One region of the Buttiauxella agrestis genome, then DNA from elsewhere that is predicted to be linked to it. Evidence: predicted binding sites of a transcription regulator. Region 1 holds the regulator's gene; each other region holds the start of a gene.
The links. Region 1 encodes Fur, which represses iron uptake genes when iron is present. Its sites were predicted from a motif close to ATAATAATGAGAACNACTATCAA; they were not measured.
Positions count from the first base shown of each region.

Region 2: fes (enterochelin esterase) is a predicted target of Fur. The motif match lies at 2,235-2,257, and genes of this name have one in related genera.
Region 3: bfd (bacterioferritin-associated ferredoxin) is a predicted target of Fur. The motif match lies at 2,075-2,097, and genes of this name have one in related genera.
Region 4: zupT (zinc transporter ZupT) is a predicted target of Fur. The motif match lies at 1,135-1,157, and genes of this name have one in related genera.

Region 1 covers NZ_UIGI01000001.1:3,530,590-3,535,247, reverse strand. Annotated here, with positions in the region: gene chiP (chitoporin ChiP) at 1-1,269, shown strand, start outside; gene chiQ (ChiQ/YbfN family lipoprotein) at 1,318-1,650, shown strand; gene fur (ferric iron uptake transcriptional regulator) at 1,740-2,192, opposite strand; gene fldA (flavodoxin FldA) at 2,475-3,005, opposite strand; gene ybfE (LexA regulated protein) at 3,157-3,438, opposite strand; gene ybfF (esterase) at 3,574-4,350, opposite strand; gene seqA (replication initiation negative regulator SeqA) at 4,552-4,658, shown strand, end outside.
Region 2 covers NZ_UIGI01000001.1:3,702,602-3,707,259, forward strand. Annotated here, with positions in the region: gene DY231_RS17560 (enterobactin synthase subunit F) at 1-712, opposite strand, end outside; gene DY231_RS17565 (MbtH family protein) at 720-941, opposite strand; gene fes (enterochelin esterase) at 959-2,176, opposite strand; gene DY231_RS17575 (TonB-dependent siderophore receptor) at 2,457-4,658, shown strand, end outside.
Region 3 covers NZ_UIGI01000001.1:399,238-403,895, forward strand. Annotated here, with positions in the region: gene fusA (elongation factor G) at 1-724, shown strand, start outside; gene tuf (elongation factor Tu) at 797-1,981, shown strand; gene bfd (bacterioferritin-associated ferredoxin) at 2,132-2,326, shown strand; gene bfr (bacterioferritin) at 2,399-2,875, shown strand; gene DY231_RS01920 (prepilin peptidase) at 2,859-3,371, opposite strand; gene rpsJ (30S ribosomal protein S10) at 3,758-4,069, shown strand; gene rplC (50S ribosomal protein L3) at 4,101-4,658, shown strand, end outside.
Region 4 covers NZ_UIGI01000001.1:4,183,334-4,187,991, reverse strand. Annotated here, with positions in the region: gene ribB (3,4-dihydroxy-2-butanone-4-phosphate synthase) at 1-305, shown strand, start outside; gene zupT (zinc transporter ZupT) at 355-1,122, opposite strand; gene ygiD (4,5-DOPA-extradiol-dioxygenase) at 1,322-2,110, shown strand; gene DY231_RS19715 (glutathionylspermidine synthase family protein) at 2,142-3,302, opposite strand; gene DY231_RS19710 (DUF1190 family protein) at 3,309-3,983, opposite strand; gene tolC (outer membrane channel protein TolC) at 4,143-4,658, opposite strand, start outside.

The DNA of each region.
Region 1 (4,658 bases):
GGTGTTTATTACTGGCAGCGTGAGCGTGACCGTAAAGACGTCACAACGGGTAAATACGAAACTAACCTTGCGCACTCCACCTGGAACGCAAACCTGGACTTCCAGTCAGGTTATGCCGCTGACATGTTTGGTCTGGACATTGCGGCCTTTACTGCTATCGAAATGGCAGAAAACGCTAACAGCGGTCACCCAAATGAAATCGCATTCTCCTCTTCTAACAAAGCTTACGACGAAGATTATTCCGGCGATAAGAGCGGCATCAGCCTTTATAAAGCAGCGGCTAAATTCAAATACGGCCCGGTATGGGCGCGTGGTGGTTACATTCAGCCAACCGGTCAAACTCTGTTAGCACCACACTGGAGCTTCATGCCAGGTACTTACCAGGGCGCAGAAGCCGGTGCAAACTTTGACTATGGCGATTCTGGTGCTCTGAGCTTCTCCTACATGTGGACCAACGAGTATAAAGCTCCGTGGCACCTGGAAATGGACAAGTTCTATCAGAACGATAAGAACACCAAAGTCGATTACTTACATTCACTTGGTGCGAAATATGACTTCAAAAATAACCTGATTCTTGAGGCCGCATTTGGTCAGGCTGAAGGTTATGTTGATCAGTATTTCACCAAGGCGAGCTACAAATTTGATATCGCGGGCAGCCCGTTAACCACCAGCTACCAGTTCTACGGCACGCGTGACAAAGTTTCCGACGGCAGCGTGAACGATCTGTACGACGGAACCGCATGGTTGCAGGCATTGACTCTCGGATACAGAGTCGGCCAGGTTGATTTGCGCCTTGAAGGAACCGTGGTTAAGGCCGATGGCCAACAGGGCTACTTCTTGCAGCGTATGACGCCAACTTACGCCTCTTCCAACGGTCGTCTTGATGTGTGGTGGGATAACCGCTCTGACTTCAACGCCAACGGTGAAAAAGCGGTATTTGCAGGCGCGATGTATGACCTGAGCAACTGGAATCTTGCGGGTTGGGCAGTGGGTGCTTCTTATGTTTACGCATGGGATGCTAAACCAAGCTCCAAACCAACGACAGACGGTTACTACGATGCGGATAACCGCCTGAAAGAATCTGCGTACAGCCTTGATGCGTTGTACACCGTTCAGGATGGTCGTGCGAAAGGCACTCTGTTCAAACTGCACTTCACTCAATACGACAACCATTCCGACATCCCAAGCTGGGGCGGTGGTTACGGCAACATCTTCCAGGATGAGCGTGACGTGAAATTTATTGTTATCGCACCATTCACCATCTTCTGATGTGATTCCGGGCGCTAAACACGCCCGGTTTTCTTAAGGATATCAAACATGAAAAAGCTAGTTCTGATTACGGTGATGGCGTTAGGTTTGAGTGCGTGTGCGCAGCAACAACCTAAAACGGCTCCGGAAGATACTAAATTGAAACAAGCGTATAGCGCTTGTATTAACACCGCAGAAGGCAACCCGGATAAAATCCAGGCCTGCCAGAGTGTGTTAAATGTTTTAGGTCAGGAAAAAGAGCATCAGGATTTCGCGAAGAAAGAAACGGTGCGTACCCTGGATTACCAGAACTGCATTCAGGCGACCCGCACGGGTAATGACCAGGCGGTAAAAGCCAAATGCGACAAAATCTGGCAAGAGATTCGCGCTAACAACAAATAATGGCTGCGCGTAAGCAATAAAAAAACCGGTGAGCTTCCTCACCGGTTTTTTTATGCCTGGCTTCTGAATCAGAAGGCAGAATATACGGATTACCTTTCGCTGATTTCGTGTGCGTTTTCATCAGTACGGCAATCACCTTCAGCGCAGTGACCGTAAAGGTACAGGCTGTGGTTAGTCAGACGAATGCCATGACGTGATGCGATTTCGCGCTGGCGGGCTTCGATTGAATCATCACTGAATTCAATAACCTTGCCGCAATCCAGACAGATCAGATGGTCATGGTGATGCTGCTGCGTCAGTTCGAACACGGATTTGCCGCCTTCGAAATTATGACGAGTCACAATGCCTGCATCATCAAACTGGTTTAGTACACGATAAACGGTGGCGAGACCAATCTCTTCGCCCATATCAATCAGACGTTTATAGAGGTCTTCCGCACTGACGTGGTGGTTCACCGGCCCTTGCAACACTTCAAGGATTTTTAATCGCGGAAGCGTGACTTTCAAGCCGGCCTTCTTTAATGCGGTATTATTGTCAGTCATGCGGAAATTGTCCTGTTGCTTAACGATTCGCTCGGACTCAGGGTGAGCGTTAAGATGAATGCGTCTCATTATAGAACTGCCACTTCTAAATGGGAACCGCAAGTATTATGCATAATCAAGCTAAAAAATGGCGGCTGAGTCGCGATTTGTTTGCCTTGCTAGCTTTTTGATCAGGAGTTCATTGTACAGGGACAAACTGAAAAGTTAAAAATTTGTAGCGATTATTTTAATCGATAATATCTATCAATGTGACGCAACCCAATAGTTGCGTCACATCTGGCATCAGGCGTTGATGATATCAGCCAGGTTCAGCTCGTCAGAAACTTGTTTGACCCATTTCTGAACGCGTTCAGCCGTCAGTTCTGGTTGACGATCTTCGTCGATAGCCAGACCGACAAAATGATCGTCGTCAGCCAGACCTTTAGAGGCTTCGAAATGGTAGCCCGCAGTTGGCCAGTGGCCGACGATAGCTGCACCGCGTGGCTCAATGATGTCGCGGATAGTGCCTAACGCGTCACAGAAGTATTCCGCGTAATCTTCCTGGTCGCCACAGCCGAACAGAGCAACCAGTTTGCCATTGAAATCAACTTCTTCCAGCGTCGGGAAGAAATCATCCCAGTCGCATTGTGCTTCACCGTAATACCACGTTGGGATGCCGAGAAGCAGAATATCGAAGCCTTCCAGGTCTTCTTTGCTGCTCTTAGCAATGTCATGCACCTCAGCAACTTCTTTACCGAGCTGTTTTTGAATCATTTTCGCGATATTTTCGGTGTTACCAGTGTCGCTGCCGAAAAAAATGCCTACGATTGCCATGAGTAAAATAACCTCTTGATACTTAATGGTATGGTGGCTGCTATTTGGCCACAGATAGGGCAATCATAGCAGAACACTTCGTGGTGCGGAAACTGCTATCGCCCCGGTGTGCACAGACTGCAACATTGCATACCAGGACATAGCACTAAAACTAACTGAGATGCTGCTTCAGTTGCGCGAGTAGTATCTCTTCAATCAGCTCGCTACGGCTGATATTGCGCGCTTCAGCCAGTTGGTTGAGAGCATCTACCGCGTCATTATTGAGCTTTAGCTCCACTCGCTTCAGGCCGCGTACCTTATCGCGCTTGAGTTGATTGCGTTTGTTGATACGCAATTGCTCATCACGCGTTAGCGGATTTGTTTTTGGTCGCCCCGGGCGACGCTCGTCCGCGAACAGATCTAATGTAGTACGGTCCGTTTGTTCTTTTGCCATGATTAGACTACTGACAGGGAATTCAGGTGGCACTGAGCGGGGTGCTCTGGCGCAATTTAGCGCGCAATCATACATCAGCATGGCTTGCGCGCCAACGCGTTAGCCGCAACTTGCGGCCAGTCGGTTTGTTTTTAATCAGTTTGCTGCGGATTCACCGATAAAACGATGAATTGCGCGCAAAACAGCATCAGGTTTTTCGGCGTGAACCCAGTGGCCAGCACCGGCAACCACATGCGCACGGGCCTGTGGGAACTGCGAAAGCAGCTGTTCGCGGTGAGATTCGTCAACATAAGGAGATGCTCCCCCGCGAATAAACAGCGCCGGTTCGTTCCAGGCAGGGATGTTTTTCCATCCGACAATATTCTCATATTGCTCCCACAGCACCGGCACGTTGAATTTCCATTCGCCGTCAGAAAAGGATTTCAGCAAAAACTGAATCACGCCTTCTTCATTAAGATGCTCGCGCATAATCACGGCGGCTTGCTGGCGAGTTTTCACGTTTGCGCGGCTCACTGCATTGATCGCTTCGAAAATCTCATCGTGGCGGCGCACTTGATAATCCACCGGGGCGATATCAATCAGCACCAATTTATCGATACGTTCTGGGGCGACGGCGGTTAACGCCATTGCCACTTTCCCGCCCATGGAATGGCCGATAATAATGGCTTTCTTAATGCCATATTCATCAAGCGTTTCGACAACATCCTGCGCCATCGCAGAGTAGTTCATTTCTTCGCTACGCGGCGATAACCCATGATTGCGGAGATCAATTTGCAGCAACGGATGATCCTGCCCCAGTGAGCGGGCCAGTACGCCGAGGTTATCAAGGCTACCAAAAAGACCGTGAATAAGGACGATGGGGGAATTACTAGTCAATTGTTGCGCAGTTTGCAGGCGAGCATTCAATTTCATGGCAAAGTTCTTTTTTTTTACTTCGTGAGGTTAGGGTATCATAACGGCATTCTGCCACAGTCGGCTTTCCACTGCGGTGCCGCAAATTTCCAGTTTAGTCTGACTTTGTGGCGTGACAAAAGTTTGGCTCTACCCGAGGTTGGGATTTGTCCTTATAATCCCAACAACTTGTATTCAGAAAAGATATCGCACTGGATTAAGATGAAAACAATTGAAGTTGATGACGAGCTCTATCGCTATATTGCCAGCCACACGCAGCACATTGGTGAAAGCGCGTCCGATATTTTACGGCGCATGCTGAAATTTAC
Region 2 (4,658 bases), 170 kb from region 1:
GAATCAATTGGGTGGTGGAACCCAAATCTGTGAGTGGTTTTGCTGAAAGCGTGGCAGGCGGCGGTAACTGGCGAGTTTTATCAGCCCAAAACGCCGCGTCGCGCAGCCTGGCGTCGGATTTGCGGTAATGCTCGTATTCCGCAACGACATCACTAAACGGGGTAAATGGGCTGGGTTCAGGATTTTGATTTTGACAATACGCACTGTAAATATTGGCAATACGGCGGGTAATTGCGGTGAAACTGAAGCCATCAACCACCAAATGGTGAAAACGTTGATACCAGAACCAGCGCGTTTCGTCGATGCGCAGGAGTTGATGATGATAAAGCGGTTTACCGCTGCTGATACGCAAATCCTGCTCAAGATCCTCACGCATCAGTGCCAGGGCAGCCGTTTCAGGTTCAGCGACGCCGCGTAAATCACGGCAAAGCGGGGCTGTAAATGTTGCATCAGGATCGACCCACTGGCGCGCCTCGCCGTCCACTTCACTAAAACGCAGACTCAGCGTATCCGCCTCTTTCAGGCCCGCTACTATCGCCTTGCACAGCAGTGCTTCATTAAGCTCGCCGTTAAGTTCGCCCCCGCAGTTTAATTCAATATAGTGCGCAACGCTCCACGCGTTGGCCTGGGGCGAAAGCTGATCGGCCATCCAGATGCCGGGTTGCGCCGCCACCAGCGGCAGAGTTTCGGTGGGTGCGAGTATCGGCGCCATGATTAATTCACTCACCTTTCACCTCTGCTTTCGCAAAGTTTGCCGGTTGTAATTGGGTCCAGTTAGCGAGCAGCCACTGATTGCACTCTTCGTTCGATGCCGGTTCACAAACTACCTGCCAGCCATCGGGCAAGGCACAGTGTTCAGGCCATAAGCTGAACTGGCTCGCGGCATTTTCAAGGATGAAAAAACGACTCTGCGGCGAGTCGAAGGGATTACTGAATTCCATACTTCATTCCACTCCTGTCAAAGAGACGCTTTCCAGAGCCAGGCTAAGCCGTTAATCAGCCCGCCCCGCCAGCAAAGCGCATCGTGCCCACCGTCAACCTGACGGTAGAAAACTGCTCGCTGTGTTTGTTGTAGTAAGGGATAAATTCGTTGATTAACCTGATGGATAAGAGGTTCTCTGACCCCTGCCTCAAGATAGATTCGCAGCGGTTTGTCGCACACCAGCCCATCTTCAAGTCGCTGGATTAATTGCCCGCCCTGCGGATTGCTTCCGCGATTAGGCCACCAGTAAGAACCGGACTGGCTCAACACGCAGCCAAATTGTTCCGGCCAGTGAAGTGCGGCATAAAGCGAAGAAAGTCCGCCAAAACTTTGCCCGGCCACCACGGTGGTTTCGGGTTTTTCATTCCAGCGAGTGAGGGTGCACAGGTGCGGTAATAACTCTTCCTGCAACGCCTGCCAGAACTGCGCATTACACGGCAGTTCGTTGCTACGGGTGTCGTTATCAATCACGTCAATCAGCACGTAAACCGCAGGCGGTAGCGCTCCGGCGTCAGTTTGTGCCTGAAGCGCAGGCCACACCGGCATGCTTTCGGCCCAGAATTGGCCGTCGAGCAAAATCGCCAGCGGGCGCTCTTCGGGTTTTGCGTCACCGGTCGCAAAAATCCACACTTTGCGCTGATTTTTCAGACCCGGGCTATCCCAGGTGATGCATTGCACTGCGCAATGCGGCGTGTTGGGGTTATCCCAGCCAGGCTGCTGTGGTGCGTCAGGAAGATGGAGTGCGGACATCGGATGCCCGCGCCCGCCCAGCCAACTTTCCGGGTTCAGCGGATCGGCAATGGCTCGCGGCAGCAGTTTGCGCCAGCCTTCACGTAGCGCCATACGCGCCGGTTCGATACCCTCGAACGCTTGCGCGGGGAAATCCTCTTCGCAGACCGACGGGATAAAACAATAACTGCCGCGCCATGTGCTGCCGAGGCGAGTTTGCCACTGCCAGACATCCGTCCCAGGCACGCGTTCCAGAGTTTGCGGGCGAGATTTTTGGTGATGGTCGGTCACGCCGGTGATGTAAATCCAGACTCGCTTTATCGGTGAGGTTTTCTCGCAGCCTTGCGGATCACGCCACAAAAAACGCACCTCACACTGATTGTCACTTTTACAGGTAACGGCGGGGATCCCTTGCGCCTGTTTTTCCTGCCACCAGCACTCACTTCCTGTCAGCAAATTTGTCACTCGAGCATAACCTTATGAAATTATTGATAACGGTCAACAATCTTGAAATATATTGATAATACTATTGATAATTATTTTCATTTGCAATAGCGTATTTCCGCGCTTTGAGCTACCAGCTTCCGGGTGCAAAAACAATAAATTGCCGAACTTGAAGGCACGATTCCCTCATTTCAGGGCGAATGCTGGACAGATCCCGGTATGACTAAGTGAAAACCATGCTGCGCCCGATCCCTATGGGAATGGAATGACACCGGGCGAAGCGGAAAAGCAGGCCGCCATAATGAATAATAAAATTAACTATTCCCTCGCGATGCTGATTAATCTGGGGATATACGGGGTCGCCCAACCTGCCTTTGCGGCAGATCAAGCAGCACCGGCAACGGCGCAAGCCGCGGCACCCAGCAACGACGACTCGCTCACTCATGAAGACACTTTGGTTGTTACCGCTGCCGAGCAAAATTTGCAGGCGCCAGGCGTTTCGACCATCACAGCAGAAGAACTCAAAAAGCGCCCACCGGCGCGTGATATTTCCGAAATCGTTCGTACCATGCCGGGCGTTAACCTGACCGGTAACTCCACCAGCGGCCAGCGCGGCAACGGTCGCCAGATTGATATTCGCGGTATGGGCCCGGAAAACACGCTGATTCTTATCGATGGTAAACCCGTGACCAGCCGTAACTCTGTGCGTCTGGGCTGGCGTGGCGAGCGTGATACTCGCGGCGATGCAAGCTGGGTTCCGCCAGAAATGGTTGAGCGTATTGAAGTTATTCGTGGCCCAGCCGCCGCACGTTACGGCAACGGCGCGGCTGGCGGCGTGGTGAATATCATCACCAAAAAAGGCACCAACGAATGGCACGGTTCCTGGAACACCTATCTGAATGCGCCAGAGCACAAAGACGAAGGTTCTACCAAGCGCACCAACTTTAGCCTGAATGGCCCGCTGGGCGGGGATTTCAGCTTCCGTCTGTACGGCAACCTCGATAAAACCCAGGCCGATGCATGGGACATCAACCAGGGCCATCAGTCTGAACGTACTGGTATTTACGCCGATACGCTGCCCGCCGGGCGCGAAGGCGTGATTAACAAAGACATCAACGGCGTGGTGCGTTGGGACTTTGCGCCAATGCAATCTTTGGAACTGGAAGCGGGCTACAGCCGCCAGGGCAACCTGTATTCCGGCGATACCCAAAACACCAACACCAACAAAATCGTTAAAGATAACTATGGCGAAGAGACAAACCGTCTGTACCGCCAGAGCTACTCTCTGACCTGGAATGGCGGTTGGGATAACGGCCTGACCACCAGCAACTGGGTGCAGTACGAGCACACGCGCAACTCGCGTATGCAAGAAGGCCTGGCCGGTGGCACCGAAGGGATTTTCTCCAGCGATCAATTCAGCGATATCGATCTGAGCGACGTGCTGCTGCACAGCGATGTGAATATCCCGATTGATTTTATCGTGAATCAGAACCTGACGTTGGGCACCGAATGGAACCAGCAGAAGATGAAAGATTTGTCTTCAAACAACCAGACCTTTATGGGCGGACCGGTTCCAGGTTCATCCAGCACCGGTCGTAGCCCGTATTCCCAGGCTGAAATCTTCTCCCTGTTTGCCGAAGACAATATGGAGCTGACGGACAGCACCATGCTGACGCCGGGCGTGCGTTTTGATCACCACAGCATTGTGGGCAGCAACTGGAGTCCGTCACTCAACCTGTCGCAAGGTTTAGGTGATTATTTCACGCTGAAAATGGGTATCGCCCAGGCGTATAAAGCGCCAAGCCTGTATCAAACTAACCCGAACTACATTCTGTACAGCAAGGGTCAGGGTTGCTACGCAAGCAGCACTGGCGTGGGCTGCTACATGATGGGTAACGAAGACCTTAAGGCTGAAACCAGCGTTAACAAAGAGATTGGCCTTGAGTTCAAAAAAGACGGCTGGCTCGCAGGTGTGACCTGGTTCCGTAACGATTACAAAGACAAAATCGAAGCGGGCTATGCCCCTATCGGCCAGACCTCTTCCGGCAAAACCAAGACCGATATTTACCAGTGGGAAAACATCCCTAAAGCACTGGTAGAAGGGCTTGAAGGAACGTTAAACGTACCGGTTTCCACCACGGTAAGCTGGACGAACAACGTCACCTATATGCTGGAAAGTAAGAACAAAGAAACCGGCGAGCGCCTTTCTGTTATCCCGGAATACACGCTCAACTCAACGCTGAGCTGGCAGATTCGCCAGGACGTTTCTGTGCAATCCACCTTTACGTGGTACGGCAAACAGCAGCCGAAGAAATACAACTACAAAGGTCAGCCAGCAACAGGTCCAGAAACCAACGAAGTTAGCCCATACAGCATCGTTGGCATGAGCGGAACCTGGGATGCAACGAAGAATGTCAGCCTGACGGCGGGTATCGACAACCTGTTCGACGAGCGCCACTGGCGTGCGGGCAATGCCCAGACGACGGGTGGTGACAATGGTTAT
Region 3 (4,658 bases), 3.1 Mb from region 1:
TCACCTCGACATCATCGTTGACCGTATGAAACGTGAATTCAACGTTGAAGCTAACGTTGGTAAACCTCAGGTTGCTTACCGTGAAGCGATTCGCGCGAAAGTTACCGATGTTGAAGGTAAACACGCTAAGCAGTCTGGTGGTCGTGGTCAGTACGGTCATGTTGTTATCGACATGTACCCACTGGAGCCGGGTTCGAATCCGAAAGGTTACGAGTTCGTCAACGACATCAAAGGTGGTGTGATCCCAACGGAATACATCCCTGCTGTTGATAAAGGCATCCAGGAGCAGCTGAAGTCTGGTCCTCTGGCGGGTTACCCAGTAGTAGATCTCGGCGTGCGTCTGCACTTCGGTTCTTACCACGACGTTGACTCCTCCGAACTGGCGTTTAAACTGGCCGCTTCTATCGCCTTCAAAGATGGCTTTAAGAAAGCAAAACCAGTTCTGCTTGAGCCTATCATGAAGGTTGAAGTTGAAACTCCGGAAGAGAACACCGGTGACGTTATCGGTGACCTTAGCCGTCGTCGTGGTCAGCTGAAAGGTCAAGAATCTAACGCTACTGGCGTTCAGATTCACGCTGAAGTTCCGTTGTCTGAAATGTTCGGTTACGCAACTCAATTGCGTTCTCTGACCAAAGGTCGTGCATCTTACTCCATGGAATTCCTGAAGTATGATGACGCGCCAAACAACGTTGCTCAGGCCGTAATCGAAGCTCGCGGTAAATAAGCCCCGAGTTTAAAAAACATTGATCCCGTGCTCTCTCCTTGAGGGGAGAGCGCAACAGTAAGGAATATAGCCGTGTCTAAAGAAAAATTTGAACGTACAAAACCGCACGTCAACGTCGGTACTATCGGCCACGTTGACCATGGTAAAACCACTCTGACTGCAGCAATCACTACCGTTCTGGCTAAAACCTACGGCGGTTCTGCTCGTGCATTCGACCAGATCGATAACGCACCAGAAGAAAAAGCTCGTGGTATCACCATCAACACTTCCCACGTTGAATATGACACCCCGACTCGCCACTACGCGCACGTTGACTGCCCAGGGCACGCCGACTACGTCAAAAACATGATCACCGGTGCTGCTCAGATGGACGGTGCTATCCTGGTTGTTGCTGCGACTGATGGCCCAATGCCACAGACCCGCGAGCACATCCTGCTGGGTCGCCAGGTTGGCGTTCCATTCATGATCGTGTTCATGAACAAATGTGACATGGTTGATGACGAAGAGCTGCTGGAACTGGTAGAAATGGAAGTTCGTGAACTTCTGTCTGCTTATGACTTCCCGGGCGACGATATCCCAGTTGTACGTGGTTCAGCGCTGAAAGCGCTGGAAGGCGAAGCAGAGTGGGAAGCTAAAATCATCGAGCTGGCTGGCCACCTGGATAACTACATCCCAGAACCAGAGCGTGCTATCGACAAGCCATTCCTGCTGCCAATCGAAGACGTATTCTCCATCTCCGGCCGTGGTACTGTTGTTACCGGTCGTGTAGAGCGTGGTATCGTTAAAGTGGGCGAAGAAGTAGAAATCGTTGGTATCAAAGATACCGTGAAATCTACCTGTACTGGCGTTGAAATGTTCCGCAAACTGCTGGACGAAGGCCGTGCTGGTGAGAACGTTGGTGTTCTGCTGCGTGGTATTAAGCGTGAAGATATCGAACGTGGTCAGGTTCTGGCTAAGCCAGGCTCTATCAAGCCGCACACTCAGTTCGAGTCAGAAGTTTATATCCTGTCCAAAGATGAAGGCGGTCGTCATACTCCGTTCTTCAAAGGCTACCGTCCACAGTTCTACTTCCGTACAACTGACGTGACTGGTACCATCGAACTGCCAGAAGGCGTTGAGATGGTCATGCCGGGCGACAACATTCAGATGGTTGTTACCCTGATCCACCCAATCGCAATGGACGACGGCCTGCGTTTCGCAATCCGTGAAGGCGGCCGTACTGTAGGCGCTGGTGTTGTTGCTAAAGTTATCGCTTAATCGCTGATACCTTTATATGAAAAAAGAGCGCTTAGGCGCTCTTTTTTTTTGCCTATTTTGCCGCTTCTCACCTGTATCAAACATCCGTGTGCTATTGTAATCATAACTATTCTCATTTACACTTTGCGCGTAATTTGAACGGGAGTGCTTATGTACGTTTGTTTGTGTAATGGTGTAAGTGATAAAAAAATTCGGCAGGCTGTACGCCAGTTTCATCCACAATCTTTCCAGCAGCTTCGCAAGTTTGTGCCTGTGGGAAACCAATGTGGCAAGTGCATTCGCGCAGCAAGAGAAATCATGCAAGAAGAGTTATTGCAGATCCCAGAATTTAAAGAGATCGCCTAAGCCAGTCACTTTTTTTTGACTTACTCCGTGCTACATCTACGCTTCATGTAGTGGAAGCGGAGGGAGTAAAAAATGAAAGGTGATATTAAGATAATAAATTATCTCAATAAATTATTGGGAAACGAGCTTGTCGCGATCAATCAGTATTTTCTCCATGCGAGAATGTTCAAAAACTGGGGCTTAATGCGCCTCAACGAAGTTGAATACCACGAATCCATCGATGAAATGAAACACGCCGATAAATATATCGAGCGGATTTTGTTCCTCGAAGGTATTCCTAACCTACAAGACTTAGGCAAACTTCACATCGGAGAGGATGTCGAAGAAATGCTTCAGTCCGATCTCAACTTAGAAATGGATGGCGCTAAAGATTTACGCGAAGCCATTGCGTACGCAGATACCATTCATGACTACGTTAGTCGGGATATGATGATACAAATTCTTGCCGAAGAAGAGCATCACATCGATTGGTTAGAAACTGAATTGGATCTCATTTCAAAAATTGGTTTGCAAAATTATCTACAATCGCAAATCAAAGAAGGAAACTGAGTTCTTTAAACTGTGGGAGGGAAGAGCAAATCCATCCTACAGAACCACCCGCTATCGCGAGGTTTGGTCCGAAAGGTAGCGGAGTGGTAGCAAGTGAAAGACGATTCCCCAGTAACAATTTTGTTATCAAGGCAAAAAGCAATCCAGATGTTGCCGCCGCTAATGTTATCCATCCTAAACTCTGCCAACCATGCCACGCCCCCAGGGCGGATAACAATTTCATATCGCCGTATCCAATTCCTTCCCAGCCTCGCCAGTAATAGTAAACCCAATAGAGTACCCACAAACTCAAATACCCGATAATGGCTCCAAGTACACAGTCAGATAAGTGTTCCGGTGCAAAACAGATTTGAAATATCAATCCAGACCACAAAAGAGGGTAGTTCAGTCTATCCGGTAGCAGCAAGCTTCGATAATCAATCCAGGCCAGGCGCAGTAAAAGCCCAACATGCAGGACAATAAAAAGTAAAAGGACCGGGGTAGAGGAGATAAACATTACGTAAAAGTACTCTTCAAAAAGATGTCTTCCCAAGCTAGTGAAATGAATGGGTCAAAGCAAAATGACAATTGCTGATTTACGAGGGGTCTTCCCAAAAAGTTCTCTCGCCACTTACGGAAGACATTTACCCTGCAAAGAGAATCGTATTCCCGCACAAAAGATTGTTTAATTCGTATCCATGGCTTGCTTAAGGTGCAGATTTACGTATAATGCGCGGGCCTGTCTTAATCGATGGCTGGCTCGATATGAGCCTGACAGCGAAGCTGCTGTCGACAATGTTCCCAATTGGGGAACTATGTATGAACGATTACACTCCCCCATCAATCGTAATGGGTGCGAGTAGTGATTTTTTTCGTCTATAAAATAATTGGAGCTATGGTCTCATGCAGAGCCAAAGAATCCGTATCCGCCTTAAAGCGTTTGATCATCGTCTGATCGATCAATCAACTGCGGAAATCGTCGAGACTGCTAAGCGCACTGGTGCGCAAGTACGTGGTCCGATCCCGCTGCCGACCCGCAAAGAGCGCTTTACCGTTCTGATCTCTCCGCACGTCAACAAAGACGCGCGTGATCAGTACGAAATTCGCACTCACAAGCGTCTGGTTGACATCGTTGAGCCAACTGAGAAAACCGTTGATGCTCTGATGCGTCTGGATCTGGCTGCTGGTGTTGATGTGCAGATCAGCCTGGGTTAATCAGGTCATTGACGATTGAGAGGTTGAAACAATGATTGGTTTAGTCGGTAAAAAAGTGGGTATGACCCGTATCTTCACAGAAGACGGCGTTTCTATCCCAGTAACCGTGATCGAAGTAGAAGCAAACCGTGTTACTCAGGTTAAAGACCTGGCTAACGACGGCTACCGTGCTGTTCAAGTTACCACTGGCGCTAAAAAAGCTAGCCGTGTAACTAAGCCGGAAGCTGGTCACTTCGCTAAAGCTGGCGTAGAAGCTGGCCGTGGCCTTTGGGAATTCCGTCTTGCAGAAGGCGAAGAGTTCACTGTAGGTCAAGACATTAGCGTTGAGCTGTTTGCTGAAGTTAAAAAAGTTGACGTAACTGGCACCTCTAAAGGTAAAGGTTTCGCAGGTACCGTTAAGCGCTGGAACTTCCGTACCCAGGACGCTACACACGGTAACTCCTTGTCTCACCGCGTTCCGGGTTCTATCGGTCAGAACCAGACTCCGGGCAAAGTGTTCAAAGGCAAGAAAATGGCAGGCCAACTGGGCAACGAACGTGTAACTGTTCAGAGCCTGGATGTAGTACGCGTTGACGCTGAGCGCAACCTG
Region 4 (4,658 bases), 650 kb from region 1:
CTGTTCGTGCCGCCATTGCTGATGGCGCAAAACCAAGCGACCTGAACCGCCCGGGACACGTATTCCCGCTGCGTGCTCAGCCTGGTGGCGTGTTAACTCGCGGTGGCCACACTGAAGCGACTATCGATTTAGTGACGCTTGCTGGCTTCAAACCTGCCGGTGTGCTGTGTGAACTGACCAATGACGACGGTACTATGGCGCGTGCACCTGAGTGCATCACCTTTGCCCGCGAGCACAACATGGCTGTGGTGACGATTGAAGACCTGGTGGAATACCGTCAGGCTCATGAACGCAAAGCCAGCTAACTATCTAAGCTAAAAAGCAAAAATCCCGGTTTTTACACCGGGATTTTTTTCAACCAATCCCATTGGTTTGCAATAACGTCAGGCTAAACCCCATCACTGCCATACCGCAAAGCACGCCATAACTCGGGTTGTTGTGCGGGTCTATTTCTTTGGCAAGCGGCATCAGTTCATCCACCGATAGCGCAACCATAATCCCTGCCACGGCGGCCATAATGGCAGCCATAAGAACCGGCGAAACCATCGGGCCTAAAATCAACCAGGCCAGCACACCACCCAGGATTTCGGCAAGTCCTGAAATCCCCGCCCAGAAAATGGCTTTACGCTTCGAGCCGGTAGCCGCGTAAACCGGGCCTGCAACGGCTAAACCTTCAGGAATGTTATGCAACGCTACCGCAAGTGCTATCCCCATTCCTAATTCCAGATTGCTGCTGGCCGTCACAAAGGTCGCAACACCTTCCGGGAAGTTATGCAAACTAATGCCGAGTGTCAGCAACAGCGCCGTGCGACGCAAATTGCGAGGCTGCGGTTTGCTGTCCATTAAATCTTGCGGATGCGCATGGGGCAGGGCGCGGTCAAGGGCGAAATAGCCCAACAGACCCACCATAAACATACCGTAGCCCAACACGGGTGACATTCCTTCGGTATGCAGCGCGGCAGGCAGCATTTCCATCAACGAGATAAGCAGCATAATGCCTGCTGCAAAACCGAGGGAAAATGCCAGCACACGGTTTGATGGCTTCTGGCCAAGCACGCCAAGAAAAGCGCCAATGAAAGTGGCTCCCCCGGCTAATAGGGTCAGGATCAAGGGTACTGACATTTATCACTCCTTTTGATAATGATTCTCATTCATATTAATGGGCGATGTGATAAAAATCGAGAGCCAGTTGAGAAGCTTTACACATCGCTTACATTCAAATTTCCTGAAGATCTTCATCATGCTTATCTGAGTTCTTCATACCGCAAAAACGCGTACTGTAGTTTTCATAAACTGAATGACCTGATTAAAGGACACCACCATGACAACTCAACGAATGCCTGCGCTGTTCCTCGGACACGGTAGCCCAATGAACGTGCTGGAAGATAACCAATATACCCAGGCATGGCGCCATTTGGGAGAGACCTTACCGCGCCCGAAAGCAATTGTGGTGGTATCTGCGCACTGGTTCACTAAAGGCACGGGTGTGACGGCAATGGAAACGCCAAAAACCATCCATGATTTTGGGGGTTTCCCACAGGCGCTCTACGATACTCATTATCCAGCACCGGGTTCGCCTGAGCTTGCCCAGCAGTTAGTCGACTTACTGGCCCCTGTTCCGGTCATGCAGGATAAAGAAGCCTGGGGTTTTGACCATGGCTCCTGGGGCGTGCTTATTAAGATGTACCCGAATGCTGATATTCCCATGGTGCAGCTCAGTATCGACAGCACGAAACCGGCAGCATGGCATTTCGAAATAGGCCGCAAGCTGGCGACGCTGCGCGATCAGGGCATCATGCTGATTGCCAGTGGCAACGTGGTTCATAACCTGCGCACTGCACGCTGGCACGGTGAAAACACGCCGTACCCATGGGCTGAGTCGTTTAACCAGTACGTGAAAGATAATCTCACATGGCTTGGGCCAGTCGCTGAACACCCGTTGGTGAACTATCTCCAGCATGAAGGTGGTTCGTTATCAAACCCAACAGCCGATCACTACTTGCCGTTGTTGTATGTCCTGGGGGCGTGGGATGGCAAAGAGCCGATTACGCTGCCGACAGACGGTATTGAGATGGGATCGTTAAGTATGCTTTCAGTTCAGATCGGTTAGCTAAAGGCGCGAATCTCGCGCCTTTAATTTATTACTCTACAAACACATGCGGATAGAAACGCGAAAGATCCTGAGTGATTAATTCGCGATCTTCACGAATGCCGATCCCCGCCGGTTGATCGTTGATGAGCCAGCTTCCGATCAGCACATAACTATCGCCAAATTTAGGCAACTGATAGAACTGCTGGACGATCATGCCTTCTTCGCCGTAGGGTCCATCGACACGGGCAATTTCTTCGCCATTTTCGATGATCTTCACGTTTGCCCCTTCGCGAGAGAAGATAGGCTTCACGACATACTTATCCATCTGCGGATAGTTATCTTCGGCGAAATAAGCAGGCAGCAAGTTGGGATGATCCGGGAACATTTCCCACAGCATCGGCAGCAATGCTTTGTTGGAGATAATGCTCTTCCAGGCAGGTTCCAGCCAGCGCACGCCAGCATCTTCAAGCTTGGTGGAGAACATCTCACGCAGCATAAATTCCCATGGATAGAGCTTGAACAGGTTGCTGATGACCTGGTCCTGCAAATCGGTGAACTGGCCTTTCTCGCCTAAACCGATGTCTTCCATGTAGACAAATTCGCTTGCCACTTCTGCTTCGGCTGCACAATCCTGCAAATACTGGACGGTACCGCGATCTTCTACGGTGTCCTGGCAGCAGGCAAAATGCACCAGATTAAAGCCGTGCTGCTGTTTTAATTCAGCAAAACGCTCGATCAGCTTTTCTTGCAGGCTGTTGAATTGATCGCTTCCCGCGGGGAGATTCCCAGCCTGAACCTGATCTTCAAGCCAGATCCACTGGAAGAATGCCGCTTCATACAAAGAGGTTGGCGTATCGGCGTTATTTTCCAGAAGTTTAGGCTCACCCACGCCATCCCACGCGATATCAAGACGCGAGTAGAGTGATGGTTGCTGGGTACGCCACGACTGGCGCACAAACTCCCAGGTGTGTTTAGGGATGCGGAATTTAGCCAGCAGCTCATCACTACTCACGACTTTTTCGACAACCTTCAGGCACATTTGATGCAGTTCAGCAGTCACTTCTTCCAGGCGTTCAACCTGTGGAAGCGTCAACTGGTAATAAGCGTCTTCACACCAGTACGGCTCGCCATACATGGTGTGGAAGTTGAAACCGTATTCTGTGGCTTTCTCGCGCCAGTCCGGGCGCTCAGTAATCGCAATTCTTTCCATAATTTCTTAGCCACCCATGGAGCGAGAAGAACCTGTTGCGCTGCTGCTGCGCTGCATCGTCGATTGTTTCGCTACGGAGTCACCGAAACCGCCACGAGTCACCGTGCTGGTGGTCGCAGGTTTTGGTGCCATCGCTGTTTTAGGGACGGTCGCGGTGCGGCCTGGCGTTGCTGCGCCATAGCTCTTGCCGCTGGCATCAGCATATTTGCCGTAAGCCGGGCTTGCCGGGTTTTTGGAGGTGAAAAGAGGTTGCTGCGCAAAGCCCGCACCGCCGCCCATAAGGCGACCCATCATGTAACCTGCCATCAACGGCATCCAGAAACTGCCGCTTTGCTGTGGCTGTGCCTGAGCTTGCTCACCCGCCATGCTCGCTTGAGCAGGAGCCTGCTGACATTGGCCTTCGCCAAACTCAGCGATACATTCTTCGCGTGATGCATATTTAGGAGCAGTACGTTCTGCTTCTTTCAGCGCGCTATTAAAAGCGGTTGTACATTCGGCACTTTTGCCTGGATTGGCTTGTGAGCAGTCATCCGCGTTTTGATACATGGAGACTGTTTCGTCATTTTGTTCGCAACCGGCAAGCATAAACACAGCGGTAACTGCCAGTGCGACCGGCGTCAAATGGCGTGCGTTCCAGCTTTTGCGGAACGATGCGTGATTTATGATTTTTGTCCGTTTCATTATTCTGTCCTGAGCCCAGTGGTTATGGTGCTTAGAATAGGGGATGAATGGTTGAAATTAAAGCGATGACGGCCGTTTGGAGGGAGATCTTTACTTTGCCTTACGTTCGAGTGCGTAAGTTGTGACGGGGGCATGTTGTCATGCCCCCGAGAACTATGATCAGTTAGCGAATGGGTTAGCTGATTTTTTGCTTGTTGCTGAAGCTGGGGTCGCTTTTGCAGGTGATGCCGGCGCAGTGGTTGCGGCTGTGTCGTCTGAATAACCATCAGCACGTGCGTTCTGGTCTGGCGTTTCAGGCGCAACACTTTCTGCGGTCGTTGGCACTGGTTTACCCAATGTACTGTTCAACGCAACAAGGTCCTGTTCGTTAAGTGTACCCAGTGCAGATTTGATATTCAGCTGGTTGATCAGGTAGTTATAACGAGCGCTGGAGAGCTGTTGTTTTGCGTTATACAGCGTAGTGGTCGCATCCAACACATCAACGATGGTACGAGTACCCACGGAATAGCCTGCTTCCATCGCATCTAAAGAGCTTTGCGCAGACACAACCGCTTGTTTGTAAGCGTTGATGGTACTGATAGACGCGTTAACGTTGTTAAACGAAGAACGAACGGTTTGCACAACACTGCGGTGTGCGCTTTCCAGTTGCTCGCTCGCGCCAACAAAGTTGTATTG